Linked DNA regions of Chroococcidiopsis sp. TS-821. The protein of the gene in region 1 interacts with the protein of each later gene in a pairwise test. Links are inferred from orthologs where the notes say so. Each region holds a gene or a part of one and is shown on either strand. Other genes may lie near its edges.

Evidence for each region.
Region 2: the proteins of ruvC (region 1) and ruvA interact in binary tests that used the Escherichia coli proteins (3 or more experiments, as listed by UniProt). The link is inferred for Chroococcidiopsis sp. TS-821 from one-to-one orthologs.

The regions. Positions count from the first base shown.
Region 1 is NZ_MVDI01000001.1:1,568,615-1,585,052, reverse strand. The notes cover bases 8,967-11,940. They hold ruvC (crossover junction endodeoxyribonuclease RuvC), read left to right. Parts: upstream 8,967-10,166; coding sequence 10,167-10,715; downstream 10,716-11,940. Other genes in these bases: B1A85_RS07135 (aminotransferase class I/II-fold pyridoxal phosphate-dependent enzyme), read right to left, coding at 10,888-11,940; yvcK (gluconeogenesis factor YvcK family protein), read right to left, coding at 8,967-9,906. In the rest of the region: B1A85_RS07175 (histidine phosphatase family protein), read left to right, coding at 1-795; B1A85_RS07170 (dihydroorotase), read left to right, coding at 856-2,118; lepB (signal peptidase I), read right to left, coding at 2,153-2,731; B1A85_RS07160 (dihydroorotase), read left to right, coding at 3,025-4,359; B1A85_RS07155 (CRTAC1 family protein), read right to left, coding at 4,391-6,442; tRNA (adenosine(37)-N6)-threonylcarbamoyltransferase complex ATPase subunit type 1 TsaE, read right to left, coding at 7,341-7,814; more of yvcK, read right to left, coding at 8,518-8,966; more of B1A85_RS07135, read right to left, coding at 11,941-12,369; B1A85_RS07130 (hypothetical protein), read left to right, coding at 12,609-12,806; redox-regulated ATPase YchF, read left to right, coding at 12,982-14,073; B1A85_RS07115 (ATP-binding protein), read left to right, coding at 14,792-15,874; B1A85_RS07110 (B12-binding domain-containing radical SAM protein), read right to left, coding at 15,884-16,438.
Region 2 is NZ_MVDI01000008.1:76,126-92,519, forward strand. What follows is about bases 9,093-12,022. They hold ruvA (Holliday junction branch migration protein RuvA), read left to right. Parts: upstream 9,093-10,209; coding sequence 10,210-10,836; downstream 10,837-12,022. Other genes in these bases: B1A85_RS18135 (sucrose-phosphate phosphatase), read left to right, coding at 9,461-10,213; B1A85_RS25315 (ATP-binding protein), read right to left, coding at 10,872-12,022. Outside these bases: B1A85_RS18085 (DUF1565 domain-containing protein), read right to left, coding at 1-96; B1A85_RS18090 (thiamine phosphate synthase), read left to right, coding at 262-1,413; sulfur carrier protein ThiS, read left to right, coding at 1,385-1,597; B1A85_RS18100 (DUF1517 domain-containing protein), read left to right, coding at 1,964-2,932; hemL (glutamate-1-semialdehyde 2,1-aminomutase), read right to left, coding at 3,170-4,468; B1A85_RS18110 (ChaB family protein), read left to right, coding at 4,580-4,768; bifunctional phosphoribosyl-AMP cyclohydrolase/phosphoribosyl-ATP diphosphatase HisIE, read left to right, coding at 4,898-5,545; B1A85_RS18120 (MFS transporter), read right to left, coding at 5,693-7,006; B1A85_RS18125 (RNA-guided endonuclease TnpB family protein), read right to left, coding at 7,064-8,332; more of B1A85_RS25315, read right to left, coding at 12,023-14,693; B1A85_RS18160 (response regulator), read right to left, coding at 14,738-15,301; B1A85_RS18165 (hypothetical protein), read left to right, coding at 15,493-15,807; B1A85_RS18170 (response regulator transcription factor), read right to left, coding at 15,989-16,394. UniProt on the Escherichia coli protein: The RuvA-RuvB-RuvC complex processes Holliday junction (HJ) DNA during genetic recombination and DNA repair.

The DNA.
Region 1 (16,438 bases):
AATGTTACAGTCTTAAATTTCGACCCAGCGACTCCTTCGCATCAAAAAGATAGCAAGTGGGGAGCAGTACAGCTAGAATCGCTAAATCAAACAGCGCATTTAGGCGAGGTTTTGCCGTCACTGCGACCAAATCATCGAGGACAGCGCCTTTTGCTCGTACGTCATGGTGAAACCGAATGGAATCGTCAAACGCGTTTTCAGGGACAAATTGATGTCCCGCTCAACGATAATGGTCGACAACAGGCACAAAAAGCTGCAGAATTTCTAAAAAATGTCCAGCTTGATTTTGCCGTGAGTAGCCCGATGTTGCGTCCCAAGGAAACTGCAGAGATTATTTTGCAGCATCACCCTGAAATTCAACTACAATTACACGCAGATTTGCAAGAGATTAATCACGGACTTTGGGAAGGTAAATTAGAGTCAGAAATTGAGCAAACTTTTCCAGGAGAATTACAGCGATGGCGGACAGTACCAGCAGAGGTGCAAATGCCACAAGGAGAAAATTTACAGCAAGTGTGGAAACGTAGCGTCGCAGCGTGGCAAAGTATTCTTGATTCCGCAGCAAGTCAAACGACTGGATTAGTTGTGGCGCACGATGCCACGAATAAAGTTTTGCTGTGTCATGTTTTGGGTTTGTCGCCTGCGCATTTTTGGAACTTCCGCCAAGGAAATGGGGCGGTCAGCGTTATTGATTATCCGCAAGGTGCAGCGGGTTTCCCTGTGGTGCAAGCGATGAATATTACGACTCATCTTGGAGGAGGTGTGCTGGATAAAACTGCCGCAGGCGCATTGTAAGGTACTGGTAACTGGGTAATTGGTAATTGGTGTCAGGTGAGTCTGTCCCAATCAAAATTCATGAAGAGTGAACTGCTACAACAAGTTCGGGTGATTGATCCTGTATCGAGTACTGATCGGGTAGCTGATGTTTTAGTTATTGATGGTGTGATTCAGGCATTGCAGGAAACGATCGCTGACTATCCAACTGATACGCAGGTGTGTAATTGTCGCGGACTTGTGTTAGGTCCTGGATTGGTCGATTTGTACAGCCATTCCGGCGAACCAGGTTTTGAAGAACGCGAAACTTGGCGATCGCTGCAAGCTTGTGCAACCGCTGGCGGGTTTACTCGATTGCATATTTTGCCGGATACGATGCCCGCAATTGATAATGTGTCGGTGGTAACGCGGCTACAGCAAAAACTGGCAACAGCCACTGTCAAATTTAACTTTTGGGCAGCGCTGACAGTTGGTGCCAAAGGGCAGCAAATGACCGAGTTGGCAGAGTTAGCAGCTGAACCGAATATCGTAGGTTTTGCTGATGGCCGCGCAATTGAGAATTTAGCATTACTGCGGCGCTTGCTAGAATACATTAAACCCATCAATAAGCCAGTGGCGCTGTGGGCGTCAGACGCGCAGTTGGCGGGCAATGGAGTGATGCGCGAAGGCACGCAATCTATTTGCTTAGGCTTGCCAGGAAATCCCGCGATCGCAGAAACAGCTGCACTAGCTGCAATTTTAGAAGTTGTCGCCGCGATTGGCACTCCGGTACATATCATGCGAATTTCGACAGCGCGCGGTGTTGAATTAATTCAAGCGGCAAAAGCCCAAGGTTTACCTGTGACGGCGAGCACGACTTGGATGCACTTGCTCCTCGATACGCAAGCGCTGAAAAGTTACAGTCCCTCACTGCGATTAGAGCCACCTTTAGGCAATACCAACGATGTTCAGGCACTGCGTCAAGGAGTTCGTTTGGGAATTATCGATGCGATCGCTGTTGACCACACTCCTTACACCTACGAAGAAAAAACTGTTGCTTTCGCTGAAGCTCCTGCGGGGGCGATCGGCTTAGAGTTAGCCTTACCTTTACTATGGCACAACCTTGTAGAAACAGGTGAATGGTCAGCTATCGAATTATGGCGCAGTCTCAGCACTTACCCATCGCAGTGTTTAAAACAAAGTCCGAGTACGATTTCGCCTCATAGTTCGGTAGAAATGGTTCTTTTCGACCCGCACGAAACATGGCAAGTACACATGCATACTTTAAAATCTTTGTCAAGCAATACACCATGGTTAGGACAAACGCTACGAGGACGCATTGTGCAAACTTGGTACGAGACCTGAAAATCGACGTCTCTCTATATGAGAAAGCTTTTCTTTAGTTCAATTCCCCCATGCGATGCGGAGGCCAAAAGCGAACTATGGCACGTCCGATGATTTTGTCGCGCGGGACAAAGCCCCAATAATGGCTATCGTAGCTATTATTACGGTTATCACCTAAGACTAGATATGAGTCTTCTGGCACAATGACAGGTCCATACACGTACTGCGGCGGGGCTTCGATGTAGTTCTCACGCAACGGCTGGTCGTCAATATAAACGCGTCCACCCCTAACTTCTACCTTATCGCCAGGCATGCCAATAATTCTTTTGATAAAGGCATCTTTAAGATTTGGGTTTTCCTGGATGATTCCTTCAGTAGGAGAAAATACGACAATATCGCCTCGCTGCGGGTCCGTGAAACGATAACTCAACTTATCGACAATCAACTTGTCATACTTTTGCAGCGTTGGCAGCATGGATTCAGAAGGTATCCAACGCGCTTCGGCAACAAAAGTCCGAATTCCCAACGCCAGAACGATACTTAATATAATTGTTCTTCCTAGTTCGCCGATCCAAGAACCTTCAGTGTCTTGTCGCGATTTTTGATTTGAAACTTGACCTGGCACACGAGACATAGAGCTTTGTTTAAAACAACCGAAAGACGCTAATAACTAATTTAACGAGCGAAAATACTTTGATTTATTAATTCTAGCTAGAAAAAGCTTACATTAATGTAACACTAATGTAACACTGGTATCCTAAAAAGTTTCATTGCAGTTTGAGAACGTGGATATGAAGACGCGATCGCAATGCAGTTTGCACTTGCCGCTTGCTTTCCCAGTAGAGTAACGTGCTTTTATGCTGCCACTGTTTATCAGTCTTGCTATTTTCAAAGTATCGTCACCTGTTACACTCAACATTAACTGTCATGCCATCTACAGATCTTTTGATTCGCCATGCCCAAATTCTGTTACCGAATGGTGACTTTTTAATCGGAGATGTGCTTGTCCGCGATCGCCAAATTGCGCAAGTCGCACCAGAGATCGCACTTCCAGCGAATGCCGCAGACTATATAGAGATAGACGCATCTGGTTTAACTTTGTTGCCTGGTGCGATCGATCCTCAAGTTCACTTTCGCGAACCAGGGTTAGAACACAAAGAAGATTTGTTTACTGCTAGCTGTGCTTGTGCCAGAGGTGGTGTCACTTCGTTTCTAGAAATGCCGAACACTCGTCCGCTGACGACGAATCAGCAGGCTTTAGACGATAAACTCGAACGCGCTAAGCAAAAGTGTTTAGTCAACTACGGTTTTTTCATCGGAGCTACGGGAGACAATACGCCTGATTTACTCGCAGTAAATCCTACGCCAGGAATTAAAATTTTCATGGGTTCGATGCACGGTCAATTACTCGTCGATAAAGAAGCGGCACTAGAGCAAATTTTTGCGCAAGGCGATCGCTTAATTGCCGTTCATGCGGAAGATCAAGCCCGAATTAATCAAAGAAGACAAGAGTTTGCCGGAATTAAAGATCCCGCAATTCACTCGCAAATTCAGGATACAACAGCGGCTTTAAATGCCACGAAGCTCGCGTTAAAACTTTCTAAAAAATATCAGCGACGCTTACATATTCTGCACATGTCAACTGGAGAAGAAGCCGAACTGTTACGTCGAGACAAACCCACCTGGGTAACGGCGGAAGTGACTCCACAGCACTTACTATTAAATACGGATGCTTATGCCAAAATTGGCACTTTAGCGCAAATGAATCCCCCCCTGCGATCGCCGCATGATAATGAAGTGCTATGGCAAGCTTTACTCGATGGCGTGATTGACTTTATCGCTACCGATCACGCGCCGCATACCTTAGAAGAAAAAGCACAAGAGTACCCGAATACACCATCAGGAATGCCTGGAGTAGAAACGTCTTTAGCATTGATGCTGACACAAGCAATGCAAGGACGCTGTACAGTTGCCCAAGTTTCGCACTGGATGTCTACCGCAGTTGCTAAGGCTTATCGAATTCCGAATAAAGGTGCGATCGCGGTTGGTTATGACGCAGATCTTGTCTTAGTCGATCTCAACACTTACCGCCCTGTTTTGCGCGAAGAGTTACAAACTAAGTGCGGTTGGAGTCCTTTCGAAGGTTGGAATCTCACCGGTTGGCCTGTGACGACAATTGTTGGCGGTCAAATTGTCTACAACAAAGGCAAACTTGATACAAACGTTAGAGGTGAGGCATTACGTTTTGATGCTCACCTCTAGTTAACTATTGAAGTTTTACTCTCGATTAAAATTATCCACCGCGTCGCAACATGCCGTTGCCCTCGACAATCTTCATCACGCGATCGACAGGGAGATTATACATTTTTTGAACAACTCCTGATGGCCAGTAAACTTCAATTCGGTCAATGAGCGTATTGTTTTTCAACCCAAAATGAAGACGTTGATGATTTTGACCATACAGGTGCATTCCTCCTCCCTGTTCTCGCACTTGAGTAACACCGCCCGCTGTGAGTAGCACCCTAGTACCAATACCGTCTCGGTTAGATGCGATTCCTTGCAAGTCAATTTCCAGCCAATGGTTTTTATTGCCAAGGTTACGGAAAAGTTGATGTGGAGTTCCCGTGTAAGTTTTTTGTGTAGCTCTTAATACAGTACTACCCATGAATAAATCTAAAAAACCATCAACGTTATAATCTGCGACTGCAACACACGAACCAAACATCGTTCTTGTCATCTGAGTCACAACATGAAAGCCTGGATGACGTCCTGCAGCACCACCGGCATTAGGAACAACTCTAAAGGTTCCATTACCTAAATTTTCATATAGAACACTTGGTAAGCTGTAAGATTCATAACCCCGCAATACATATAGATCGACATCCATGTCATTATCAAAATCTCCAGCAACTACCGAGTGTGCTAAGAGTGGGTTACCAATTCCAGAGCCTTGCGTGCGATTAACATACTGTTTAGTTTTAGGGTCATAGAAAAGCAAAACATCTGGTAAGTCAAATTGAGAGAGATCGAGTGGTCCAAAACCAATGCGAGTTAAGTGAGACATTGGTTGAGGTGTTTCAATCACTAAATGAACTAATTTATATTTGGGAGAAGAAAGTCGTACTGTCCAAGTTTGGGTAGCTGGCTCATAACCAATGTATAACCCAGTATCAACTCCAGCCTTGTGTGGTTTAATTCCCCTCACTGTTGGATCTTGCGGCGATAACGAAAATCCCAACTTCCCTGGTTGTCTGCCTTGGGAACCAATAAAGATTTCTGGTCTACCTATCTCTGTGACAATCTCTGTAACAGGTGTGGTACGGAAATCAAAGCTGACATTCCCACTTGTCTTAAAACTGACTCCCACCTCCCGTTGGAAGGCTAGTAACTTTGCTAAGGCTAACTTTGCATTTATTTGATGTACGCTAGGAACGCGAATGAGACGATTTCTGGGCAGAAACACATCTAGATAGGTGTCATTATTAAAGTCAGCAATGACAGCGTCGGAAACAAACTGATGAGCAGGTAATCTCCCAGTTATATCTCGAAAAGGAATTGTTGTTGAATCGTAGATCTTCTGCGGGTATCTAGATGGACTTTGAATGACGATATCCTGCTTACCATCGCCAGACACATCTGCAAGTTGGGCAAAGTCAGAGGCTTGGTTTGTTTGCAAGCCAACTTGTGCATTGGCATTTTGAAAAGCATTTGTCATTCTTCTAAACAAGGTACTAGGAGCTTTTCCGTCAGGTCGGATGTCATTTAACTGAAGAACATCCAAAAGTCCATCTTTGTTCCAGTCTAGCCATAGCGGGGCTCGACCTCTTCCTAATGGGAAATTTAAACCCCACTTAGTTGCTTGCTCCTGTAGCTTTCCTTGATGATTGACAAGGAAAAAATTGTTTTCTTGACCGTAGCCAGCTTGCGCTCCTGTGACGACAAATAAGTCAGGATCGCCGTCATTATCAAAATCACCCCAGGCTGAACCGTGAGAATCGCCTGTTACACCGCTTTTGGGCCAAACTTGCGAAATAATATCTTTAAATTTACCGCCACCCATGTTGAGATAAAGACGAGGAAATTTTGCTCCTTTGGGACGATCTGAGCTTCTGTAGCCGTGCGGTGTAATCCATAGATCGGGCTTACCGTCGCTGTTGTAATCTAACCAAGCAACACCATGAGTTTCGTCTTGGGATGACACTATTCCAGCATTTGCGGTGGCTTCTTGGAACTTAATTGTGGAAGCTTGACTAGTAAAACTTAAACTAACTTTAGTCGTAAAACTAAAAACGAGTGTCGCTATGCCAAAACATAATAGTATTTTTAGCCGTTTATGAAGTCGCACATGCACCCCCTTCTGCTGAACTTGACAGCAGCTCTATGTGGTGATAGAAATGAGAGAGTACTTGGTGCAGAGAATGATTTCTCTGAGCAAGAGTTCGGTTTGGGGATCATCTATCAAACTAGATGACCATATGCATCGTTGCTATAGAATGAACAGCAGGTTATAGATAGCGAAGTTAAAAGCTGTTGGCAAGGGTGAAGAATTGTTAGGTTGTTAGTAGCTAAAGAGAGCAAAATCTAAAATCAGAGGTAAAATAGACAGATGTATAGCTACACCATATAGATTTACCTCAAAAGAAGTAAGTTAGAATTTGCGCTTTTTTATAACTTTAAAAAGCGTGAAATGGAAAATATATTGATAGAAGTATGACTAAAATTGGGTCTGATGCAGATCTAACTAGCTAGATAGATTAGTAGTAACATCTCCTTTCCATTATGTTAATTTAGATAGGCTGGTAAGTTAATACAGTAAAGTTACGCTCAGTTCAGTAATTTTGCCTTAGTTTTATTCAATAAAACAAGGAAATCTGTACCCTGAGTGAAGGTATAAGAGTATAAGTGCTATGCGTGAACTTCATCGCTAATCACTGTTTAATGAGCGATATACAAGGTCATAAAGCCTAGGTATTTCAGACTAATAATATATCAGTCAAAATCCCTTGGTTAACTTGTAAAAGTATGTATAAGAGATAGAAATATAAATTCTACCTATATATTCCTTTTAAACTACTTTCAAAGGTAAGAGCAACAACCTAAATATAACTTTACAAAAACTTTATTATAGATAGATTGAGCAGCTTTCTTTACATTGAAAGTAAATTATTTGTATCTATCAAAAGACAGAAATAACTAATATTTAGTACAGAATTATCGATCGCAAACGCAAGGAAAACATTGCTTCAGGTTGTGAAATTTTCTAAAAAATCGAGTTGAATGCCTACCGCAGATACGTCTACTTGACGACCATGAGTGTTATGGTGGCTAAAGCGGATATTAATATAACTCGATGGTAGATATGGCAAGCGTTCTGCCCATTCAATTGCTGTAATACCTAACTCTACATCGATACCTTCCCAGTAAGCTTCTGGGTATAATGCAGCAACTGACTCTGGTTCTAAACGATATAGATCTAAGTGATAAAGTGGCAAGCGCCCTTCTCTATACTCATTGATTAAAGTAAATGTAGGGCTAACAATTTGCTCCTTAATTCCTAGCCCGCTACCAATTCCTTGAACTAATGTAGTTTTACCACTTCCTAAATCCCCTTGTAATAACAACACACTACCTGCATTCAAAGTTTGCCCTAAAAATTTACCTAAGCGCAGCGTTGCTTGTGGATCTACAAGCAAAGTACGAATTTGTCTTTTATTCATAATCTAAATCTGAGTCTTGAGCTAACAGTTTGAAATCATAATTTATTGATCTGCCTCTGCAAGTTAACTTCCTAAAATAAAGCTATTATTCTTTGAGTTAACTGTAAAAAACTCATTTTAAATATTACTGAATATAGTGTAACTGATTTAATATGATTTTTATGAAATTGAGAGGGCAAACCTTTTAAAAATAATTAATTCGTCTTTAGTAAGTGTACTTAAATCTGTTAAATAGAAAAGTAATTTTTAAGTTATAATTTTTAACAATCGCTCACTTTAAATGAACTATAATTCTCAACGTTTGCAAAAGTTGAATGGCATTCTTAAAAGTAAATTGCGATGAATAACTTAGAAATATTAAGCTGCAGCTATCCTCTAATTTCTTACTAACTATGAAGGAGCGTAGTAGCCGAGCCATTGTGCGTACGAAGTTTTCGTTATAAAATTTTCTATGACTAGGAAGCTAGAACAAAAATAATAATTTTTCATCAAACAAATCAAAAATCGCTATTACAATTTGAGAAATATAAAATGGATTTTTTATTCAGCGCATGTCATATTATACTGAGATTACCAGCAATTTGAACTGCATAGATACATGCAAAGTAATTGTAGAAATTTTTAAAAGAATAAAATTACACTTACTTTGGCAAGAAGCGCGACTGTATTAGTTTGTCCAAGACATCCTAGAAAATAATCTTACTTATGTGCGAGCGCGACCATACCAGCGTAAGAGCACTTGTGCTAATGCCCGAGGATTATGCCGCACTAGTCCAGTTTCTTCATCTTCATCGATCACGTTGGCTAAAATAATCCGTCGTCCTAAGCGAGCAACAACTTCGCGATCTAGAAATACAGGATGCGAATTTTCTTGTGCATAGCGCCTCAGGCTTTTTTCTGAGGGAGTTCGTCGATGAACCAGGACAGCACTAAATAATTTTTGTCCGCACGCAGCGTCGATCGCGCGAATATGATCCGAGACAGTATAACCTTGGGTTTCACCTGGTTGTGTCATGACGTTACAAACGTAGATACAAGGAATTGGCGGGGTTTTACCTCCTTTACAGCGGGCGGCGATCGCGTTGGCAATTTCTGGTACTAGTAAATTCGGAATAACGCTTGTATAGAGACTTCCAGGACCAATGATAATGTAGTCAGCTTCATGAATCGCTTGTAGTGCTTTGGGTAGTGCGGGAGGTTCGGCGGGAGTACAGCCGATTTTGAGGATACAGCCGCCTGCTTTGGTAATATTAGATTCACCTTCAATACGACGACCATCAGCTAATTCTGCCCACAAGCGCACATCACTGAGCGTTGCGGGAAAAACTTGTCCGCGAATTGCGAGAACTTGCGAACTTGCGGCGATCGCCCGTTCTAAATCACCAGTAATTTCACTCATTGCGGTGAGGAATAAATTCCCAAAACTATGCCCAACTAAACCATCACCAGCTCGGAAGCGGTACTGAAAAAGCTCAGTCAATAATTTTTCCTCGGAGGCGAGGGCGGCTAAACAGTTGCGAATATCGCCTGGGGGAAGAACCCCTATTTCGCGCCGCAGCCGTCCTGAAGACCCGCCATCGTCTGCTACAGTGACAATGGCAGTGATGTTCGCGCTATACGCCTTGAGTCCGCGCAGCAACGTTGATAAACCTGTCCCACCGCCAATGGCGACAATTTTAGGTCCGCGATGCAAGCGGCGGTGTGTTAAGAGTACATCGATCAGTTCTTCATCGCCACCTTCTGGTCGTAATACCTCAGTAATTGAGCCGACGGTGCGGGTTTGTCCCCAGAAGATCAACAATGCGCCCAGAAGCAATACCAAAGGACCGCTAATATAATTAGGAACAAAATTCGCGATCGTGCCGACAATGTCCTGGATTAATTGCAATGCATGAAAAATTGGCGTTAATTTGACCCAGATTGCCAAACCTAAGCCAACTAACACCACTCCGCCAGCGCTTAACAGTAACCAGCGTTTGACAAATATCCCAGGAGCTAACCATTTGAACCACTGTCCAACTCGATGGGGAGCGCGATGGAGCGATTCCTGCTTGATACTTCGTAAGGATTTTTTAAAAGGAGCAAATCGCATATGCAACTTTTTAGCAGGGAGATACCAAAATGTATACCAAACCCTTGTTACTTTAGTAGGTGATCTAACTGTGTCTAGTAGCTTGACTAAGTGAATTTATAGCCTTAATTCCGATTGGAGATTGCATAATTTTATGTATTTTCATGTAATATCGCTGAAATTCAACGTATTTGACTAGAACTTTACGATCAAAGTTGCATCTACTTTTACACAAGTTGGGTACGAGGTGTTAGTGACAACTTGGCGATTGAGAAATCAATATGGAAAAGCGAATTTTGGGAATCGATCCTGGTCTAGCGATTTTGGGATTCGGTACAATTAGGGCAACGCAGCGGGATTTCAATTCTGCTGGGGCGATCGCTTCCCAAGCTGCTAACGCAGAAGTTATTACCAAACCAGAATTAACATTACTTGATTTTGGTGTGATTCAAACTTCAGCCGATATCGAGATGGGGAAAAGACTGTGCACGATTTACGAAGACTTAAATGTCTTGCTCGAACAGTCGCAACCTAACCTAGTTGCAATTGAAAAGCTCTTTTTCTATAAGATGGGCAATACGATTTCTGTAGCTCAGGCGCGTGGCGTAATTATGCTGGTGTTGGCACAGCACGATATTCCATTTGTCGAGTTTACGCCAGCCCAAGTCAAACAAGCACTTACAGGTTGGGGTAACGCCAAAAAGTATGAAGTTCAACAAGCTGTCGCACAACAACTAGATTTAGATTATATTCCGCGTCCTGATGATGCTGCAGATGCGCTGGCAGTTGCCCTAACAGCATGGTATTGCAATAGTAGAATATTCTCCTAAAGCTCCCCTATATCGCTGCACTAATGTCTCTGTGCATCTTCTACTCACTACCTAACTTTGCGATCGCGTCTAGGTCGTAAATTGCTTTCTCAATTGCCCAGGCGATCGATTGGTGAGGATGATTGAGTTTACTCTTAAAAGAGTTCAACGTAAATCCTCAGATCTCACACTTCTAGCTCTTCTGTCTCACTACTTTTAAAGTGCTTAGGCTTGGATCGGCACAACCACTAATAAAACCTCCCGTTACTAGGATTTGCTGGAGGTAATCTAGTGCTTGCCTGTTGATGATTTCTCCTGGCATTAAGACAGGAATTCCTGGGGGGTAAGGACAAACTAATTCTGCACAAATGCGATCGCTTGCTTGGGATATCGGTACACTTTCGGTTTCTGCAAAATATGCTTGTCGCGGTGAAATTTGCACGGTATATCCCATCTTATAAACAAAATCTTCCCACATAGGCTTTTTATAAGTCAAGTGTTCTTTTTGATATCTTTGAGATACCAAATTGAAAGCTGATACTAACTTTTCAATATCTTCTTGCGCGTTGCCAAAGGAAATAATAAAAGTTAGGTGTTGCAATGAGGGTAATTCTGCTGTCACACTGAGTTGTTCGTGTAAGATTTCATCCGCCTCAAAGCCTGTTAAACCCAACCCTGAAACTGTAACCGTGAGTCGCGTCGGGTCTAAACGGCAAAAACCTGGAGTAGATTGGCATTCCAAAACTGATAATCCAGGAATTTGATGAAGGTGGGTGCGTGCTTCTGCGGCAAGTTGTAAAGTGCGTGACATTAAAGATTTTCCATGCAGTGCCATTTGTTGGCGTGCGGCATCGAGGGAAGCTAAGAGTAAATAACTAGGACTTGTAGATTGCACAAGTTGTAAAGCTTTAGAGAGGCGATCGCGGTCTATCCTATTACCTTGGACGTGGAGCATCGATGCTTGAGTCATTGCTCCGAGAACCTTATGCGTTGATTGCACAGTTAAATCGGCACCAGCTGCCAACGCAGAGATAGGTAAGTCAGGATGAAAAGCAAAGTGTGCGCCGTGCGCTTCGTCTACGAGTAAGGGGATGTTGTGTTTGTGCGCGAGAGAAGCGATCGCACCTATATCACCACACGCACCGTAGTACGTTGGGTAAAGGATCATCACGGCTTTCGCGTCAGGATGCTGTTGGAGTGCGGTTGCTACACTTTCTAAAGTAATACTATGTGCAATATCTAGTTCTGAGTCATACTCAGGATTAATGAAAACAGGAATCGCACCAGAAAGAATTAAGCCAGCGATGGCGGACGAATGTACATTACGCGGCAGAATAATTTTATCTCCAGCATTGCAAGTTGCTAAAATTGCGGCTTCAACTCCACACGTAGAACCGTTAACTAAAAACCAAGTTTGTTCCGCACCGAAAGCATCTGCTGCTAATTCTTGGGCTTCTTGAATCACACCTTGAGGAGCAAACAAATTATCTAATTCAGGAAGTTCTGGTAGGTCAAACTTAAAAATATTTGAATTGAAATTACGCGCTAAGGAAGAGGAAATTCCTTGCCCTCGTTTGTGTCCTGGCGTGTAGAAAGCTGCATGGTTGTCGTTAGCACATTCACGTAAAGCATCTAATATTGGTAAGTTTATTTGGTATTGCTCAGAAAAATGCATAAAATAAGTAATTAACTTTAAAATAAAAATCCTTCTAGTGGAAGAATTCAACTAAATTACTCGACGCAAATAGCCGATCGCAATCAGTATAGTTACCACAAAGCACAACTCTCCTCTACTAACCTAGTTGTAGTGACTCTGAAGTAAAACAATATTGGGCGATCGCACTGAGTCTAAATATCTAGATAGATGTATTGAATAACAGTTGTTGTCTAGGGTGGTAGAGTCACGTCGATGGAATGGCAATGATTAATCCCAATCCTAACCCTTTACCGCAACCAGAAATTCCCGCACCAGTTCCCAATCCTTTACCAGACCCCACACCACCTACACCTGCACCACAACCGACCCCAGAACCTGCGCCGCAGCCAGTACCAGCACCAATTCCTCAGCCAGTACCAGCACCAATTCCCCAACCAATTCCTGAACCAGTATAGGTACCCTTTTAGATTTGGTACTAACTGAATCAAGGCTTGAGCTTTGCAGAAAGTACGCTTAACTTGGATGCTAGTATCATAGTTTTGATAGGATGACTATAGTTCAAAATGCCTAAACTCAACCTAACCAAACTTCGTTAAACTAGTTAAGCTGACCGTTCACCTGCAAGAATATATGCTCAGAGCCGGAATCGTAGGGCTACCCAACGTTGGAAAATCAACTTTGTTTAATGCTTTGGTTGCCAATGCCAAAGCGGAAGCTGCTAATTTCCCGTTTTGTACGATTGAACCGAATGTAGGTGTTGTTGCAGTTCCAGACGAACGATTACAAGTTCTAGGAAAAATCTCAGCTTCGGCGCAAATTGTACCGGCGCGAGTTGAATTTGTTGATATTGCAGGTTTAGTCAAAGGTGCAAGCCAAGGCGAAGGTTTGGGCAATCAGTTTCTTTCACATATTCGCGAAGTTGATGCGATCGTTCATGTCGTGCGTTGTTTTGAAAACGACGATATTATTCATGTCGCGGGTTCGGTCGATCCTAAACGAGATATTGAAATTATTAATTTAGAATTGGCATTGGCTGATTTAGCTCAAATTGAACGACGTATCGAACGTACGAAAAAGCAAGCTCGTACGAGTAAAGACGCCCAGTTTGAAGTCAGCGTTCTAGAAAAATTAAGTGCTGCATTAAACGAAGGCAAATCAGTAAGACAAGTCAGTTTAACCGAAGAAGAAGCAGCAACAATTAAAGGATTAGGATTATTGAGTGGTAAACCAATTATTTATGCAGCAAATGTCTCTGAAGAAGACTTAGCAACGGGTAACGAATATGTCGAACAAGTGCGGCAAATTGCTTCGCAAGAAAATGCTCAAGTTGTAATTGTTTCTGCGCAAGTTGAAGCCGAGTTAGTAGAATTACCCGAAGAAGATAAAGCTGAGTTTCTTGCATCTTTAGGTGTTGCAGAGGGCGGGCTAAAATCGTTAATCCGTGCTACATACAAACTTTTAGGATTGCGTACCTATTTTACGTCAGGACCTAAAGAAACTCGTGCGTGGACAATTCATGCAGGAATGTCTGCACCGCAAGCCGCTGGCGTGATTCACTCGGATTTTGAACGCGGATTTATTCGAGCAGAGACAGTTGCTTACGAAGACCTAGTCGCGACTGGATCGATGAATGCAGCTAAAGAGAAAGGTTTGGTGAGAAGTGAAGGAAAAGATTACGTCGTCCAAGAAGGTGATGTAATGCTATTTCGATTTAATGTTTAGTTATTAGATGGGTAATCCCCAGTCTGTAACTTAGTTTGGTGGGTCGAAACGATTGACAAAAATCGACTAAAGAATCATTGGTAAACCAACAGCAAGACAGAATAACCAATGATGAAAATCAAGAGGCGCGGTTGCGAAGATGGTATTGATGATTGATACATAGCAGAAAACCATTTGCAAAATAATCGCGCCAATAATGCCAAATGCGATCGCAGGAATATCAACTTCTGCCGCTGTACCCTTGATTTTTGCCATCAAATCTGGTGTCAACTGACTCAAACTCAAAAGGTAAAAATCCTGCCAGCATATGAGTGCACTAATTGCCATAGTGCGCGCTAAATTCATGTCTCCTGTCGTTGCCCGAATATACTCAGAAACTCCAAGGATGACAATCCAATTAAACAGTGAAATTGCTAAAATACGCTGAATTCGACTTTTTGAAAGTATAGCTTCGTTGCTAAACGTTGCTTGGCTTCATGTTCCCCAATCCTTGTGCAGCGTTCTGTTTCGAGAATACTAAAGACTGCTGCTGTCGCAGCCTTGGCGCTAGCGTCTATGTCATATTTCTTAATCATTTATTTAGTGCTATCTAATCAAGCACCAAAAAATAGTGTTTAGCAAAAATTGACACTAATAGTTCTTCATGGTAACTATAGGTTGCCTTCAAGTTGGTGAAATCACCACTTAGCTTTGTTCTATCCAACATTGAGACAAGCACGTGAATGTAAATGTGTCTACTTCAATTGAAATCGTTGGACGTTCGGCTCAATTTCAACAGATTGTAGAAGTTCTCGCCCGCGATGGAAATCTTTTGATTGCGGGAGTACCAGGGTGTGGAAGGCGAACTTTGGTAAGAACGGCGGCTTTAGAAGTAGGCGCGATCGCTTTAGAGGTAGATTGCATCCGCGCGATCGCAGCAAGGCAATTCATCGAATTACTCGCAGAAACAATTAGTCAAAACTTTGACTCGACGCTGCTGCAAACGTGGGTTAATACAATAGCCAAAGATTTGTTCGCAATCCACGTCAGCGAAAACAGCACTCACTTGAAACTCGCACCTGCGGTAACGCCAAAGCAGCTATGGCAAGCTTTTGAAAGATTAATTCAGCTACCGCAACTTTTAGCCGAAGTCGTTGATAAACGCGTTGTACTGATTTTACAGAGTTTTCCGCACCTCCGCGCATGGGATCGCAATAGCGAATGGGAAAACACGCTAAGACGAGAAATTAAGTCGCAGACGCGTGTCAGCTACGTACTCGTTGCCACAATTGCAGAAGTTACGCACAGCGAAGACCCGTTAGAAGTTGTCGAACTTACGCCTTTAGCAGATGATGTATTGGCAGTGTGGGCGAGAGAAATTTTACATACCCACGGGCTAACATTCGATTCGCGATCGCCTGCAATCGACACTTTCATTGATGCGGTTCAGGGACATATTGGCGATGCATTGACACTGATTCGTCGCCTTGTCGTCATGCATCCTACTGACAAACTCATTCGCGATGAACAAGTACATCAAGCAATTCAAGAGTTATTACAAGACTTATCAATCACCTTTGAGTCATTACTCATGCTTTTACCTGCAACTCAAGTGCAACTTTTAGAATGTCTTGCGTTAGACCCCACAAGTAAACCGCAAAGTCGAGAATACATTCAAAAACACGGGCTTTCGCGTGGCGGAAGTTTACAAGGTGCTTTGATAGGATTACAACAAAAAGGCTTAATCTACGGTTCTGAACAAAATTATCGCCTGGCGCTTCCCTTTTTTGCTTTATGGCTTCGTCAACGGTTAAGTGAGTAGTATCAGCAATCAAGTAGCAGATACAAGTTCGCGTTGCTTCGCTTGTTTGATCGTCGCAAGTTGCGCTTGCAATTGTTCTCGAACTTGATAGCGGTAGTGGAAGAAGTGTTCGCCAGCGCCTAAGGCAATGAGGTAGTCGTATACCAGTCGCGGTTTTGTCAGTGCGATCGCGCCTAATTGCCACCAAAAACGAAATCGCGTTGAACGTAATAAACCCTGTCGCCAACAAATCGCAGCAAATAACCGCAATTCAGTCATCGTTATTGGGCGTTTTGTCTTCCCTCGCCAGCCATTCATCATTTGAAAGTGACGAAATGTACGTTTCATGTATGGCATTGGTTCATAAATATGCCAGAATGCATCAATATACTCCTCCGTCAGTTCTTCCACCGGACGAGTTGGCACAAAATTCATAATTGCGCCTTGATGAATTGTCCCTAACCCATCCACTAATCGTCCTTCTTTTTGCAGGCGATTCCACATTGCTGTGTTTTGCAATGCTTGCAATAAACTAAATTGACACTGCGGAATTCCTGTCTCTTCAATAAATGCTTGAATTCGCTT
Region 2 (16,394 bases), on another replicon or contig:
AAGCGCGATCGCGCGCGAACTGGGATGCGAAATTTTAGTTATGCTCAAGATAAAAGGAGCAAGCTCAAAATAAGTATCAGGGCGGGCTAAATTCACGGCACTCCTCCGCATCACTTTGGAAATATCAAAGCCAAGGGTGATGACAACGGCAATCTCGACGTTGTTCTATGCTGCTTCTTATACAGCCAATGTCCCAAAAAAGCAATGGCATTAAACACTTCTTTTTGCAAATAAGTTAAATCACACTCAAGTTGCTGAAATATGAATGCTGGCTGGTACGATGAAAACAATAATGGGTTTGTTCCAATGGTCGAATCATATAACCAAAGAGGACAAGTACAACCAGCTGTTTGCCGGATCCTGGACGCCAATCTAGACCGCGCCCGTGAGGGATTGCGCATCATTGAGGAATGGTGTCGCTTTGGTTTAAATAACGCGCAGTTTAGTGGAGAATGCAAACAACTACGGCAAGAACTCGCAACTTGGCACAGCCCAGAATTACGCGCGGCGCGAGATACTCTTGGAGACCCTGGTACGCAACTGACACACCCACAAGAACAACAACGCGCAGATCTCAAATCCCTCCTGCAAGCAAACTTCTGTCGAGTCGAGGAAGCTTTACGTGTTTTAGAAGAATACGGTAAACTTTATCACCCACAGATGGGCAGCGTATTTAAGCAAATGCGATATCGCGTTTACACGCTCGAAAGTCGCTTACTCGGCTACGAACGCCATCAGCGATTGTTGCGATCGCAGTTATACCTTGTCACTTCTCCCGCAAAAGATTTATTGTCGGTGGTAGAAGCAGCGTTGGCTGGCGGATTGACTCTCGTACAATACCGAGATAAAAATGCTGACGATAGCGAACGGATGTCGTACGCGCAGCAATTGTGTCAGCTGTGTCACAAATACAATGCATTATTTCTCGTCAACGACCGCGTGGACATTGCTTTGGCAGTAGACGCGGATGGCGTGCATCTTGGACAGCATGACATGCCCATCAACGCTGCTCGACAGCTGTTAGGACCGCATAAAATTATCGGTTGCTCGACGACAAATCCAGAAGAAATGCAACGCGCGATTCAAGGTGGCGCGGATTACATTGGTGTGGGTCCAGTTTACGAAACACCCACTAAAGCCGGTAAGCCAGCTGCCGGCTTAGAATACGTACGCTACGCAGCTCAGCATAGCCCAATTCCGTGGTTTGCGATTGGCGGTATCGACGTGAATAATATCAATGATGTCATCTCGGCAGGTGCAGAGCGCGTCGCAGTCGTGAGGGCATTAATGGAAGCTGAACAGCCTACTTTAGTCACGCAATACTTCTTATCGCAATTTACTCGCGTCCGCATCCAAAGCCATACACTAGAATTGACTGAATCTTATGTCCGAGCAAATCACCCTGGAAGTTAACGGCGAAACGCGTCAGTGCGCAGCACATTCCCGAATTCCAGATGTCCTAAACCAACTCGGCTACAATCCGCGTTTAGTTGCAGTCGAATACAACGGCGAAATTCTCCACCGTCAGTATTGGTCAGAAACTTATGTCAAACAAGGCGATCGCTTAGAAGTCGTCACAATTGTTGGTGGTGGGTAAACGAGAGGAAGGAATGGGTGGCTAGTGAATAGCGATTAGTTGTGTTTGCGCACAAAGGTGCTGAAGGCAATTATTTTAAACTTTGAGTTAAAGAATTGCTTAACTCCTCTGCTCCCTTGCACCTCTGCTTCCTCTGCTTTCAAAAGGTACGGTATTCATATCCGGTAATCCACCCTCAGGTTACTGCCATAAGCAGAATAGAGAGGATAAATTAGGAATGTAGCTTGTATAGATAGTTATCGCGAAAGAGAACCCCTTGTTCGACTTTGCTGATGATGTCTCAGGCTATCGGCTGGTGTTATTGAATAAACATAAAATATCTTCATAGGATATAGCAAAGCCGATATTGTCTTTTAGGCACATACTATGCTCAAGAAACTGCTCTTAGCCATGAAACCGCTTGTGAAACCCCTATTTATCTTTGGGCTGGTTGCAGCCTTAGCATTGGGTCACTCTGATGCAGCCTTGGCAGCGCGTAGTGGAGGTCGCATCGGCGGCGGTTCTTTCAATCGTCCAGCGCCCAGCCGTCCTTATACTCCCCCTGGTGGCGGCGGAGGCTACTATGCTCCTTACCCTGGTGGTGGATTTGGTTTTCCCTTCGTCTTCCCCTTCTTTGGAATCGGCGGCTTTGGCAGTCTGTTTTCCATTTTGATCTTTTTTGCGATCGCAAACTTCGTTCTCCAATCTTTCCGGCGTGCTAGTAGCGGAGATTCAGCAGGCTACGATACTGGATATAGTAGCAATCCTAATGTCTCGATCGTTGAATTACAAGTTGGTTTGCTAGCGCAAGCGCGCGGACTACAAGAAGATCTAAACCGCATAGCGGAAACTGCTGATACAAATTCTCCTGAAGGTCGGGCAGCAGTTTTACAAGAAGCAAGCCTTGCATTACTACGTCATCCTGAATACTGGGCGTACGCAGGTAGTAAAAATAGTCAAGCGCGCTTAAACGCAGCCGAAGCTGAATTTAATCGTCTATCGCTTGCTGAACGCAGTAAGTTCTCAGAAGAAACGCTGACTAACGTCAATAATCAACTGAGAGGTGCGAATCCAAAAGGAGTTTTACCAAGTTCAGACCTTGATAATCCCACTCGTCTGATTACCGAAGGTCCTGGCGAATATATTGTTGTCACGCTGTTAGCAGCAACCTTAGGTAACTTCCAGATTCCACAAATCAACAGTGCTGAAGATCTACGTCAAGCACTACGCGTTATCGGTGCAATTCCGAGCGATCGCTTGCTAGCAATTGAAGTGCTATGGACTCCTCAAGCAGCAGGCGATACCCTAACCTCTGACGACCTATTAGCAAAATACGCTGATTTGAAGATGGTCTAGCTTGTTACGGCAATTAATTGACTAAAATACACAGGGGACTTTATTAGTCCCCATTTTTGATGAGATGCGCGTGCAAATCAATTCGCCGCTAAACAAACAAAGCCCACTTTTGTGGGCTGACTACAAGTCAGGTATTATGAAGGTTCCCCGCATGTGGGGAGCCACTGCGCCCTTGGAGTGTCCTCTTTGAGTGCAAGTGGCGTGGATTTAAGGAGCTATGGTATCAATAGTCAATTTTTAGAGACTCGCCATGACTTCTTCCGCTGCTGCTAATGTCTTGTCAATATCTTCTTCAGTATGTGCTACAGAAGTAAATCCCGCTTCAAATTGAGATGGTGCTAGGTAAATGCCACGTTCGAGCATTCCTCGATGGAAACGGCTGAATTTATCTAAATCAGAGTGTTTCGCATCCTCATAGTTATGGACAGGTCCAGCAGTGAAGAATAAGCCAAACATACCGCTAATTTGACCGCCACAAGCTGCGTGACCTGTTTTCTTAGCAATTTCCAATAAGCCATCGCTCAGTTTTTTGGTAATTTTGTCCAAATACTGATACGTGCCTGGTTTTTGCAAAAGTTCAAGCGTTTTGATTCCTGCTGTCATGGCAAGGGGATTACCTGATAACGTTCCAGCTTGATAAACAGGTCCTGCTGGCGCAATCATTGACATAATCTCTTGCCGACCGCCATAAGCTCCTACAGGTAAGCCACCACCGATAATCTTACCCAAAGTTGTTAAATCAGGCGTCACGCTAAACCTTTCTTGTGCGCCACCGTAAGCGATCCGAAATCCGGTCATCACTTCATCAAATACGAGTAACGCACCATACTCGTGCGTAAGTTCGCGCAAGCCTTCTAAAAACCCTGCATCTGGAGTAATAAAACCTGCATTACCAACGACAGGTTCTAAAATAACGCCAGCAATTTCGTTGGGGTTTTCGGCAAACAAAGCTTTAACAGCTTCTAAGTCGTTGTATGGTGCAGTCAAAGTATTGCTTGTAGTTGATTTGGGTACACCTGGGGAATCGGGTAAACCTAAAGTAGCCACTCCAGAGCCAGCCTTGACTAAAAACATATCAGCATGACCGTGGTAGCAGCCTTCAAACTTGATTACTTTGTCCCGTCCGGTAAAAGCCCGCATTAAGCGCAGTACCGCCATACAAGCTTCCGTACCAGAGTTCACAAATCTTACCATTTCGATGCTCGGAACCGCATCAATCACCATTTCTGCTAGGACGTTTTCTAGCACGCAGGGCGCACCAAAACTCGTGCCTTTTTCCAACGCCTCATGTAACGCTGCAATAACTTCTGGATGCGCGTGACCGCAAATCGCAGGTCCCCAAGTGCCCACATAATCAATATATTGATTGCCATCAACGTCCCAAATGTAAGCCCCTTTAACGCGGTCAAAAACAATTGGCTGTCCTCCAACTGATTTAAAGGCTCGTACTGGAGAGCTGACACCCCCAGGCATCAAGTGTTGTGCAGCCGCAAAAATTTCTTCTGATTTGGTTGTCTTAATCGCGATCCTAACCAAGATTCTCTCCTTAATGAGATGTCTAAACGTCTATCTTTGGACGGTGGTACGTATTATTTGAAAGTCCTATGGTATCAAGTATTCCCGTCCGGAACTCCGGAAAATAAAACTATGTTATATAAAACGAATCAAGATTTACCTTTAGAAATTCGTGCAAGTTTTTCTGAGACTGCTCAGGATGTGTACCGCGCTGCCTACAATTGTGCGATTCATTGGTATGGCGATACAACCCAAGCGCACAAAGTTGCATTAAGTGCTGTTAGAATGCACTCGGCAAGAACTATGAGCGTACTTGTTTAATCTTTGCTTAGCTATGCTACTGACTTTAGCTAACGCGATCGCCAACTACCATCTAACCTCATTACCCAACTGACCCACACATTAAATGATATCTTGAACGGGTAGGTGTTGCCTGGCAAAATGATTTTTATGTCTGTGGATCGAGAAGTGTTAAGTCAAGCTATCCCTGTCGAAAAAATTCGCTACGACGACCGAGGCTTAGTTCCTGCAATTGTTCAAGATTATCTAGATGGCACAATCTTGATGATGGCTTGGATGAATCGCGAGTCGTTGCAAAAAACGCTGGAAACCGGAGAAACTTGGTTCTGGAGTCGTTCTCGTGCCGAGTTATGGCATAAAGGCGCGACTTCAGGACATATTCAGAAAGTGCGATCGCTGCGTTACGACTGTGATAGCGATGCCTTACTCGTGAGCGTCGAACAAATTGGTGATGTTGCGTGTCACACCGGCGAGCGCAGTTGTTTTCACCGCGTTGACGGGCAGGTTGTCCCTCCTCCTGCGGATACTTTGTCACAGCTTTTTGCAGTGATTTGCGATCGCCGCGATTATCCTATCGAAGATTCTTACACCTGTAAGCTGTTAGCGAATGGCGATAACAAAATCTTAAAAAAGCTCGGTGAGGAAACCGCCGAAGTGGTTATGGCTTGTAAAGATAATGACGCTGAAGCAATTGCCTCTGAAGTTGCTGATTTGCTTTATCACGCGCTTGTTGCGTTGGCACATCACAACGTTGAACTTAAAGACGTTTTTCGCAAGCTACAAGAACGTCGTCGTTGATTCTGTACTGTGGAGTAAAATTTCTTGGGTATGTGGTATGATTTATTTATATCATAATAGGAATCTAATCAATTCCAAAATTTTAGAATAGATTTCCATTATGAGAAACATAATATCAGAAATCTTGAGAGCTGTCTAGCTAGACATTTAAAATAATTGTTTTTTCTTAGAGCTATACACAAGTTGGTTGAGGTAGTGCAGAATTGCGATTGTGAGAAAAACACTGGCAGCTAAACCAAGCCAATAGCTGTAGACAAAAACACGCGACTGATCTAAGGCCCAGCCGCCTAGTGGTGGACCGATGAAATAGCCAATAGCCCAGCAGAGGGAACTTATTGAAAAGTAAACTCCGCGTTGAGATTCGGGCGCGAGTTCTGTCACTAAAGCTGCGGCAGAGGGAGTATAAGAAACAATCGCTAAACCAAACATACTCATGGCAACAATTGCCCAGAATAGTTGGCTTACAGGAGTAATACCAGTAAACCAAACACAGCTAAAAGCTACTGCCCAGATCAAAGCAGAAACAATGAGTGCATGAGGATGCGTAAAGCGTTTTAAAACACGCGCGATGGGTAATTGAAACAAGATGGCAACTGCCATGTGGCAAGCGAATAAAGCACTGAGAGTCGATTCGGTGAATCCTTGAGTCGAGTTAAAAGATACGAAATTTCGCAAATACAGCGGTAACGTGCTGTGGAGTTGCGACGTATAAGTTGTGAAAATAATATTTACTAGAACGTAAACCAAAAGACGGCGATCGCTAAGTGCTATAGCCCAATTGCTTTTTGCGGATAAATTAGACGCATTCGCTAGAGGTTGATAAGTTTCTTTGATTGCCAAGTAAATGACGACAAAGAACACCATAAATGAAGTTGCATCAATCAAAAATAACGCGCGGTACGCTCCAGTCGTACTCACGAGCGCGCCGCCAAAGATAATTCCGGTACCTAAGCCAAGATTATCAGCAAGTCTTGTGAGTGCGTAGGCTTCGCGTCGGTTTGCAGGTGTCGTTAAATCGGCGACAACGGCTTCAGTTGCAGGCCAATACAATCCTTGTCCTAGTCCGGAAAGCAAGTTACCAAGAATTAAAATGGGAAAAGTGATTGTGCTGGCTAATACTAAAGACGCGATCGCTGCAACCGCTGCAGAAAGCAGTAGAGTACGACGGCGTCCCCAGTTTGAAGAATCGGACAAAGATCCGCCTAAAATTCGCCCAAAAATTCCTGAAATCGAAGCACTACCTAAGGCAAAACCCACCGCAGTTGCCGAAAAGCCTACCTGATTGACAAAAAAAATCGGAGCGTAGAATAGTGTAAATCCTGTACCAACTTCGGATAAAAAACGACCAAAACCGAGAATCCAGACTTGAGGATCGAGTTGTGGCAACCACGAAGATAACTTTTGCTGGAAAAACTTCATGCAATTAATAAAAGGAGCAATCAATAGCAATTCTCCTTTCATTTGCAGTTATGGAGCATCTCCAAAAGTAAAGATATGTGATGTACTCCCAACGCCGCGCTACGCGACGGCGTGGGCTTCTCTCGGTTTTACCCTAGAGCGTTTTATAGTGAGGGAGACACCCAGCCCCACTTTCTTGATAAGAATTGCCGAGTTTGTATCCCGATCTATTGACAGATTGCATCGGTTGCAATCATGCCAACGTTCTTTCAAAGTTTTCGGGACAATGTTGAGGCAATTTGAGCAAACTTGACTGGTATTTTTGGGATTAACTTTGACAACCTTGCCTCCAGCACTTTCAGCCTTGAAGCTTAGTATCTCAATAAATTGCGCCCAACCAGCATCAGCTATACTCTTGTTTAGTCCGGATTTTCTGCTTTGTCCGTTTGCTACATAATTACTTTGTTCATCTTGTTTCGGCTTACAACGTTTGGACATATTTTTAACTGCCAAATCTTCGACAAAAACCACAGGGGCTTTTTGTAATATCTGCTTGGCAGTCTCAAAATGAAACTGTTTTCTTGCCCTTGCGATTCGCTGATGGAGTCTACCAACTCTGCGGTTTAAAAGTTTTCTGGCTCTGCTGCCCTTCTTCCTGGCAGTAACTTTTCGTTGTAACTTGGCTAGTTTTTCTTCACTGTGTCGAAAGTGTTGAGGGATATCGACAAACTCTCCAGTGTCAAGGGCAGCAAATTTCTCTAGTCCGAGATCTAGGGCAATGCTGTTGTCATCAGTTGGAATAATCTCAACACTACTAGTTGGTACGCTCTCAGCAACCAGGGTAATAGTTACATACCAACCGTCGCTTTTCTTAGTAACAATAGCTGTTTTTGCTTTGAATCCATCGGGGATAGGGCGATGAAGAACTAGTTTTATCCAACCGATTTTAGACAGATGAATTCGATTATTCTTAATGTCGGAAATATCAATTTGAGGATAAGTAAGCGAGCGGTAACGATTCTTTCCTTTAAATCTTGGTCGTCCGCTTCTATTACCCTTGCTGTCTCCTTTAACAAATCGGTCAAAAGCTAGTTTTACCCTGGTTACGCAGTCCTGCAACACTTGCGAATAAATCTCTTTGTACCAGGGTCTATTAGATTTTAGCGGAACAACGCTGCGTTTTTGAGAATAGTAATCGGGGTTATCTCGAAGTTCAGGAAGATGACAAATTAGCGGACAAGCATTAATGTCGCACCGATTCTCTTCCCACCACCGGAAACGCTCAGCCAATAACCAGTTGTACTGTAAGCGCAACATATCGAGCCAGCGCTCCATCGTGGTTTTTTGTTCGGTTGTTGGTAGTAACTGGTATTGGTAAGCTTTTCTCATGAGCAGATAATTTCATGCAGTGCTTATAAAGTAAATGACCTATAAATCACACTCTAGAGCAAGTATAGGCGAAAAGTGATTACCGCTCCTATGTTGTTGCAGCGGTTGCAGGAGATTTGTTTTGACTTGTGCCAGAAATGGGGATGCGAGTTAATTGAAGTCAATGGCGAATCAGATCATTTGCACCTATTGTTTGGCTTTTATCCGCAGATGCAGTTATCCAAATTTGTCAATAACTTGAAGACGGTGAGCAGTATTTATATTCGCAAAGAGTTTCCCCAAGAGGTGAAGCGATTTTACAAGGATAAACCTATCTTTTGGCATTCTGCCTATTTCATTGCTACTTGTGGGGGTGTTACCGTAGAGCAGTTAAAGCAATACGTTCAGCAACAAGACTCTCCGACTGATGCTGAAGTTCTTGCCCGTGATTTATCCCGACCCCACCGCAGAAGCGGACGAGGCGGGGATTCTCACGGTTGAGGGCTAAAACTTTACTTTCCTGAATACCCAGAGGACAAATTCACGACTGCCTATTTTCGGTTGAGAATCGTCGTAACCACTGAACTCACTCTTCTAACTGAGGAGTCGGTAAGTTCTGTATTTATTACTTATTGCTGTGTTGCTGGGTTACGTAGACCAAACTTATACGCGAGTAAGCGGATCGTTAAAGCTGCTTCTCCTTGTTGTCAGCTTTGTTGCAAAATTTCTTGAGAAATCACTGACTCTTTCATAATGTCCTCATGAAACAAACTTTTAATCAAGTTGTGTCAAACTTCAATTGATTCAATGCTAGTTGCTGTGTTTATGAGGGTAGGAGGTAGAAGTTAGAAGGAGACTTATACTTAAAAAATTTGTATTTCTGGCTCGTGCTTGATACAAATTTTCTACTTCAATGAGCTTTTGATCCACAACCAAAATTTTTATTCTCAACCTTTTACCTTGAACCTTCTAGCTTCTGCCTTTCTTTGTAAAGTTTGAAATTCTAGATGTAGGATCTGGTTGGAGGTTTAGAGTAAGGACGTTATAGAAGCTCGTAGTAATATTCCTTGAGGAAAGTTCAACCCTGACCCCCGCTTATTGTCGTAAGCCAATCGCAATGTACCTTTATTTTTAAAGAAAGTAGAAGCTGTGTCACCATTCTTATTTGTAACCGACTTAGACAACACGCTTGTAGGCGATGACCAAGCGCTAGCAACACTCAATTATAAACTGAGTAAGCATCGCCAGGAATACGGCACCAAGCTTGTCTATGCTACGGGGCGATCGCCGGAACTATACCGCTTATTGGCAACCGAGAAATCGCTGCTCGAACCTGACGCTTTGATTTGTTCGGTAGGAACCGAAATCTACCTCAACGGTAGCGATACTGCTGATGCTGGATGGAGTGCAAAAATTGCCCAAGGCGGTTGGAATCGCGATTTAATTGTGGCAACAAGCGCGCATTTTGCTGATTTAGTTGCGCAACCTGATTCGGAACAACGTCCGTTTAAAGTCAGCTTTTTTTTAACAAAAGAAGCAGCTGGAGAAGTTATTCCGCAGTTAGAGTCTTTATTGCAAAACCGAGGGTTGGATGTCAAGCTCATCTACAGCACAGGTCAAGATTTAGATATTTTGCCGCGCCACAGTGACAAAGGGCTAGCCGTACAATTTCTGCGTCAGCAATGGGAAGTTGCACCCGAAAAAACTGTTGTCTGTGGCGACTCTGGCAATGATATTGCGTTGTTCTCTAGCGGGCAAGAACGTGGGGTAATTGTGGGAAATGCGAGTGCAGAACTTTTAGAATGGCATTATAGTAACCCTAGCGATCGCCGTTATCTCGCGCAAGCTGCGTGTGCAGGTGGTATTTTAGAAGGCTTAAATTACTTTGGGTTTTTGGGATGATTAGCTATCTCAAAGGTATCGTTGCTAGTGTTGATAAAAGTAATAGCAATCGCGTTATTCTAACTTTGGAGGTAAATCAGGTAGGGTACGATTTACAAATTCCCGCGCGTTTTGCGCAAGAATTACCAGCAATTGGGGAAACAGTACAAGTGTTTGCACATCTGCAAATCCGCGAAGAACAGCCGTTGCTTTATGGTTTTAGTTCAGCCGCGCAGCGTGACTTATTTCGCCAGTTGATTAGCGTAACTGGAATTGGCGCACAACTAGCGATCGCATTATTAGATACGCTCGATTTACCCGACTTAGTGCAAGCTATTGTCAGTGGAAACACGCAATTACTGATTCAAGCACCAGGCGTTGGCGGTAGAACCGCAGAACGCATCTCCTTAGAGTTGAAAAAGAAACTTGCAGATTGGCGAGCCACAGCTGGGGTTGTCGCTGCTACTTCTAGTGGTCCACCACCAGCAATTCTCGAAGACGTGCAAATGACACTACTCGCACTCGGATACACAGCAAGCGAAGTTTCGCAAGCAATTACTGCGGTCAGTGATAATGCGATTTTACAGCAAAATGCGAATGCGGAAGAGTGGATTCGTCAGGCGATCGCGCATTTAAGCTCGTAGATTTTTTAGTAATTAGGGTTCGTCTAGTTGCAAATTCATTTGCCAGGCTTGACGCAGTTGGTAATTGCAGTAATTAATATTGTTGGATCGATAGGTTTTGCTAGGTGCTGGACAAAACCTGCGGCGATCGCCTCCTGTCGATCGGACGCACGCGCGTAAGCAGTTAGGGCAATTGCGGCGAACTGCTTGTGAGGAAATAATACTTTCAGCTGACGCATCAACGTGTATCCATCAATCTTTGGCATACCAACATCGCATAGCAGTACGTCAAATTCTTGTCGAGCAATAATTTGCATCGCCTCGCTTGCTGATGCAGCAGTAACGACAGTTGCACCAGCTTGCTCTAACATGATGGCAATTAAGTCGCGGTTATCTATTTCATCATCGACGACTAATACCTTAGTACCAATCAGCGGCAAAGAAGCAACAGGACTTCTAGCAAGATTATACTGGTTGACATATTGAGTTTGACTACCGCGTAAAATTGGCAGCCGTACAGTAAAAGTCGCTCCTTGTCCAATACCGAGACTTGTTGCTTGCACTGTTCCACCGTGCAGTTCGACCAAGTGACGAACAATTGCTAAGCCTAAACCCAAACCGCCAACTTGGCGCGTTGTCGAACTATCTCCTTGACGGAAATAGTCAAAGACGTAAGGTAAAAACTCTGGTGCAATACCTCTACCTGTATCTGTGACTTGAATTTGGACTTGAGAATCGATTTGCTCCAATTTGATCCTGACTTGTCCGCCTTCAGGAGTAAATTTGATAGCATTGGAAAGCAAATTCCATACAACTTGTTGCAATCGAGTTGCATCACCAGAAATTTTGCTGACTTTTGGTGCTAAGTTTGTTTCAAGCTCGATCGATTTAGCAGCAGCCGCAAATCTTACTGTATCAATGGCAGCGGCGATCGTCGTTTTTAAATCAACCCAACCAATATTAAGACTGAGTTTTCCTTGGAGGATGCGTGAAATATCGAGCAAATCGTCGATGAGTTGTGCTTGTAATTTCACATTGCGCTCGATCGTTTCGAGTCCGCGAATCAGTGTCACTTCATCCTGCTTGCGCGTCAATAGTAATTTTGACCAACCGAGGATGGGATTCAAAGGCGATCGCAATTCGTGCGACAGTACTGCTAAAAACTGATCTTTAGCGCGATTTGCTGCTTGTGCTTGCGCGAAAAGTTGAGCGCGATCTACGGCTAGGGCGACGCGATGGGCTAATTCTTCTGCTAGGTGCAAATCTGCTTCGGTGTAATCGCGACTCGAATCAGTGCCTAAACAAAACGTGAGAGTGCCTAACCGCCGCTGCTGCACAACTATACCCACAGTCATCCAAGACCGAATCTCACAAGCGCGGAGAAATTGAAGATGTTGCGGACTTGTCGCGATCGCCTGTAACCACTCGTCAGAAACAACAGGGACAAAATAAGACTTACCACTCGACAAAACAGCGGCAACTGGGTGATATGTATTTAAAGACGGTACGTAATTCTGAATGCACTCAAACCACTGCCGTTTTGCAGGCTCTTTGTGCTGCCAAGCAACTCGTTGGATCTCCTCCTCTATAACCAGATCAAAGAAACAATAGTCTCCTAAAAATGGGACTGCGCATTCTGCAATCTTTGTCAAGATATTTTCTTCCTTCAAAGACGCGGCTAAGATTGTACTTATATCAGCTAAAAACCGTTGTGCAGCTTCGACTTGCTTGATATCGTGAATATCGGTTGCCGTGCCAAACCAAGATAAAAGTTGACCTTGGTCATCTTTGAATGGGACAACTCGCGTTATATGCCAGCGATAAGTTTGATCGAACCGTTTGATCCGATATTCAATTTCATAAGCTTCGCGCGCGCGAATACCTCGGTTGCGCGTTTCGACTAAGCGCGGTATGTCTTCAGGATGAACAAGTTCTAACCAGTCTAGCTCCATAGTTTGAGCTAAGGAGATACCTGTGTATTCTTGCCAGCGTTGATTGATATAAGTTACCAGCCCTTCAGCGGTACTCATCCACACTAACTGGGGAATCGCATTGGCAAGTGTCCGGTAGCGTTTTTCACTTTGCTCTAAGGCGGTGGAGACTTGTTGTCGCACTTGAGCTAATTCGAGTGTCGCCCGTACCCGTGCTAATAGTTCATGCGTAGAAAAGGGCTTCGTCAAATAATCATCAGCTTTGGCTTCGAGTCCTTCGAGTTTTGCTTCTCCAGTACGCGCAGAAAGTAGAATAATCGGTAATTTGGCAGTACGAGGATGGCTGCGCAATTGACGCAGTAACTCTAAACCATCCATCCTCGGCATCATGACATCGGAAAGTACCAAGTCAGGAAGCCGTTGCGCGATCGCTTCCATTGCTGCGACGCCATCATTAACCGCGACAACTTCATACGCTTGGCTCAACAACCGCTGAAGATAGTTCCGCATATCCGCGTTATCATCCACAAGCAGAATATACGCAGACGAGGGAGATGATAATTGAGAATCACTCTTTTGTGCTTCCTCCGGTAGCCATCCCAAAACTTCTTCTACATAGGCACTTCGCGCGATCGCTGTTGAAGACAGATTTTTGGTTCTAATTTGTTCTGGTGGTAGGTGCGCAAAACCTAAGGGAATCGACACAGTAAATGTAGTTCCAATACCGACTTGGCTTGTGACGTTAATTGTTCCGCCATGCAGCTTGACAAGTTCCTCAACTAATGATAAACCAATACCAGAACCTTCATAAGTACGCGATCGCATATTTGTCACGCGATGAAAGCGCTGAAAAATTCGCGGTAACTCCTCAGCAGGAATACCAACTCCGGTGTCTTGCACCGTTAATTTAACTTGTTCGCCTACTGCTTGTAACTTAACAACGATTTCCCCCTCAAACGTAAACTTGAAGGCATTCGAGAGGAGATTAAACACAATCTTCTCCCACATCTCGCGGTCGATGTATGCAGGTTCAGAAAGTGGCGGACAATCCACAATGAAATTCACTCCTGCGCGTTCGATTGCCGAGCGAAAAACACTCGCAAGTTCTGCCGTAAAACTTGCTAAATCAATTGGCTGATAAGCAGCTTGCATTCTCCCAGCTTCGATGCGAGAAAAATCAAGCAAATTGTTAACGAGTTTGAGTAAACGCAGACTGTTGCGGTGTACGACTTCAAGTTGCTCGCGCTGTTGCGAGGTAGTTTCAGCATCTGCTAGAAGATCTTCTAGCGGATTGAGCATCAATGTGAGTGGCGTACGCAACTCATGGGAAATATTACTGAAAAATAGGGTTTTGGCGCGGTCTAGCTCGGCTAAGGCTTCATTTGCCAGCCGTAATTGGTGATTGACTTGTTTTAATTCTGCGGCGCGTTGATAAATTTCGGCTTCCATTTGTTCGGTGCGATCGCGCAGCGCTTGATTTTGTTGATACTGCTCGTTACGCTGTTGTTTGAGTCGCACAAACTCCGTCACGTCTTCAACGCGATGGATGATATAAATAACTTCTTGATTCTTGCCAAAGACAGGAGAATTAACAGGACTCCAGTAGCGCTCTTCAAAGCCATTACCTTCAGATACAGGGCGGGGAATATCATACTTCTGAAATGCCATGACATCCGTTTGACGATTTTGCACTACAGTTGCTAAAGACCGCCGTAAATTTTGTACGCCAGTTGCAGTAGGATCGTTGGGATTATCTGGAAACACTTCAAACAAACCGCGTCCCAAAATTTGCTCGCGTTGTGTCTTTGTGACGCGCAGGTAAGCATTACTCACTGCAACGATTGTGAACTGCGCATCGGGAGCTAGTACTAAATAACAACTTGGTACTGACTCAAACAGCGTTTGGAAATCAAGTTCGCTAGCAGAGTGTGACACAGAATCTTTCACGGTTGTGGCGAGCAATAAAATACAAAAACTTGGAGTTAATTGTGTTAATCTACTAATTGTGCAATCGTCGCTATGAATTCTTCAATATCAATTGGTTTAAGTAAATATCGCTGAAATCCAGATGCCAGGGCTTGTTCGCGGTATTTTTCTGAAAGCGAACTAGATAGGGCGATCGCTGGGACTTGGCTTTGTAATGGTAAAGGCAGCGCTCTGACTTTCCTTATTAAAGCACAGCCATCTTCACCTGGCATGCAAATATCACTGACTAAAACATCAATACTAACCCTTTGACAGTAATCGAGGGCTTCGCTTGTGGATGCTGCTGCGATGACTTCTCCTCCTTCTTGCTCAATCATTACTGCCAATAGTTCGCGATCGTCTGGATTATCATCGACAACTAAGATGCGCACCTGAGCAAGCGATCGCGCCGGCACAGAAAAATCTGTTGCAATCAGTTTTCTCTGAATGTTGACGCGATCAAACCCATTCACTGAGTTGTGTTGCGTCATGAAGACTTGTACAGGCGAGAAGTTACGTTTGAGCAACCGCTTGCTGTCATTCACGCGCCCTGAAATGACTGAATTTGAGACGATACGTAATACGTGCAAAATTAAAAAGGCAAGATGCGCTAAACAGTCTTGTCTAGTGTCGCTAATATCAATCAGCTTGACTACTTGCTCGTGGATAATAAAACGCGGTATATATTATCCACTTGGCTATCCACTTAAGAGTAGTGTTTGTGCTGCGCTCCGTGCCACACTACTAAAAACCCATCTTCACTACTTCATCCTCACTACTTATGGTTGGCTTAGCTGTGAATAGCTGTGGAAGGCAGCGGATTATGGTTGTTGGCACAAATATTACAACTGTGCAAGAAGTCAGTAGTTATTGTTTGGAATCGCAAGCAGAAGTTTTACCCTATTACGGAACGCCTAGCAAAGAGGAGGTCGATCTGTTTAAACCTCAAATTTGGGTGATTTGTTTACCAATTCCGCAAAATTTACAGCTACCAACAAACGCACATTTAATTCTTTGGGAAGAACCACCCGCCGTGTTGCAAGCTGTTAGCAATCGAGCGGAATTATTAACTTGTTTAGAACAATTGTCACTCTAAATAATACTGTTTCACTTTGAAGTTGCGACAAATAGGGAGCAGGGGAGCAGAGGGGCAGAGGAAGCAGAGTAAGCAGAGGAGAAATTAATTATAGTTCTCACTTGAGTGGAATGGTATAAGTTGGTCGGGAGTAGATTGTTAAGTCATTAACTTCTCTATATTTAACTTATTAATACTACTTCTAGATAAGTTGGTCTCGCACTGCCTTGGCTGCTGCTTGGACGCGATCGTCAACACTCAGTTTGTTTAAAATCATCCGCACGTAGGATTTTACGGTTCCTACTGATAAATAAAGTTGCTGAGCAATTTCTTGATTAGAACATCCTTGCGCAATGAGTTTGAGAACTTCGCGTTCGCGCTGACTCAAAAGTTCAGATTGTACGACTGAGGGATTTGATTCGGATGTTGGTTTGAGTACTTGAAATACTTTACGGGCAACGGGAGCATCCAAATACGTTCCACCACTTTGAATTAACCGAATCACGGTAATTAATTGCTCCCACTCCATACTCTTAAGACAATAACCATCAGCACCAGCTGCGAGCATGCCAATAACTTGAGAATCTTGATCGAAAGCAGTCAAAGCT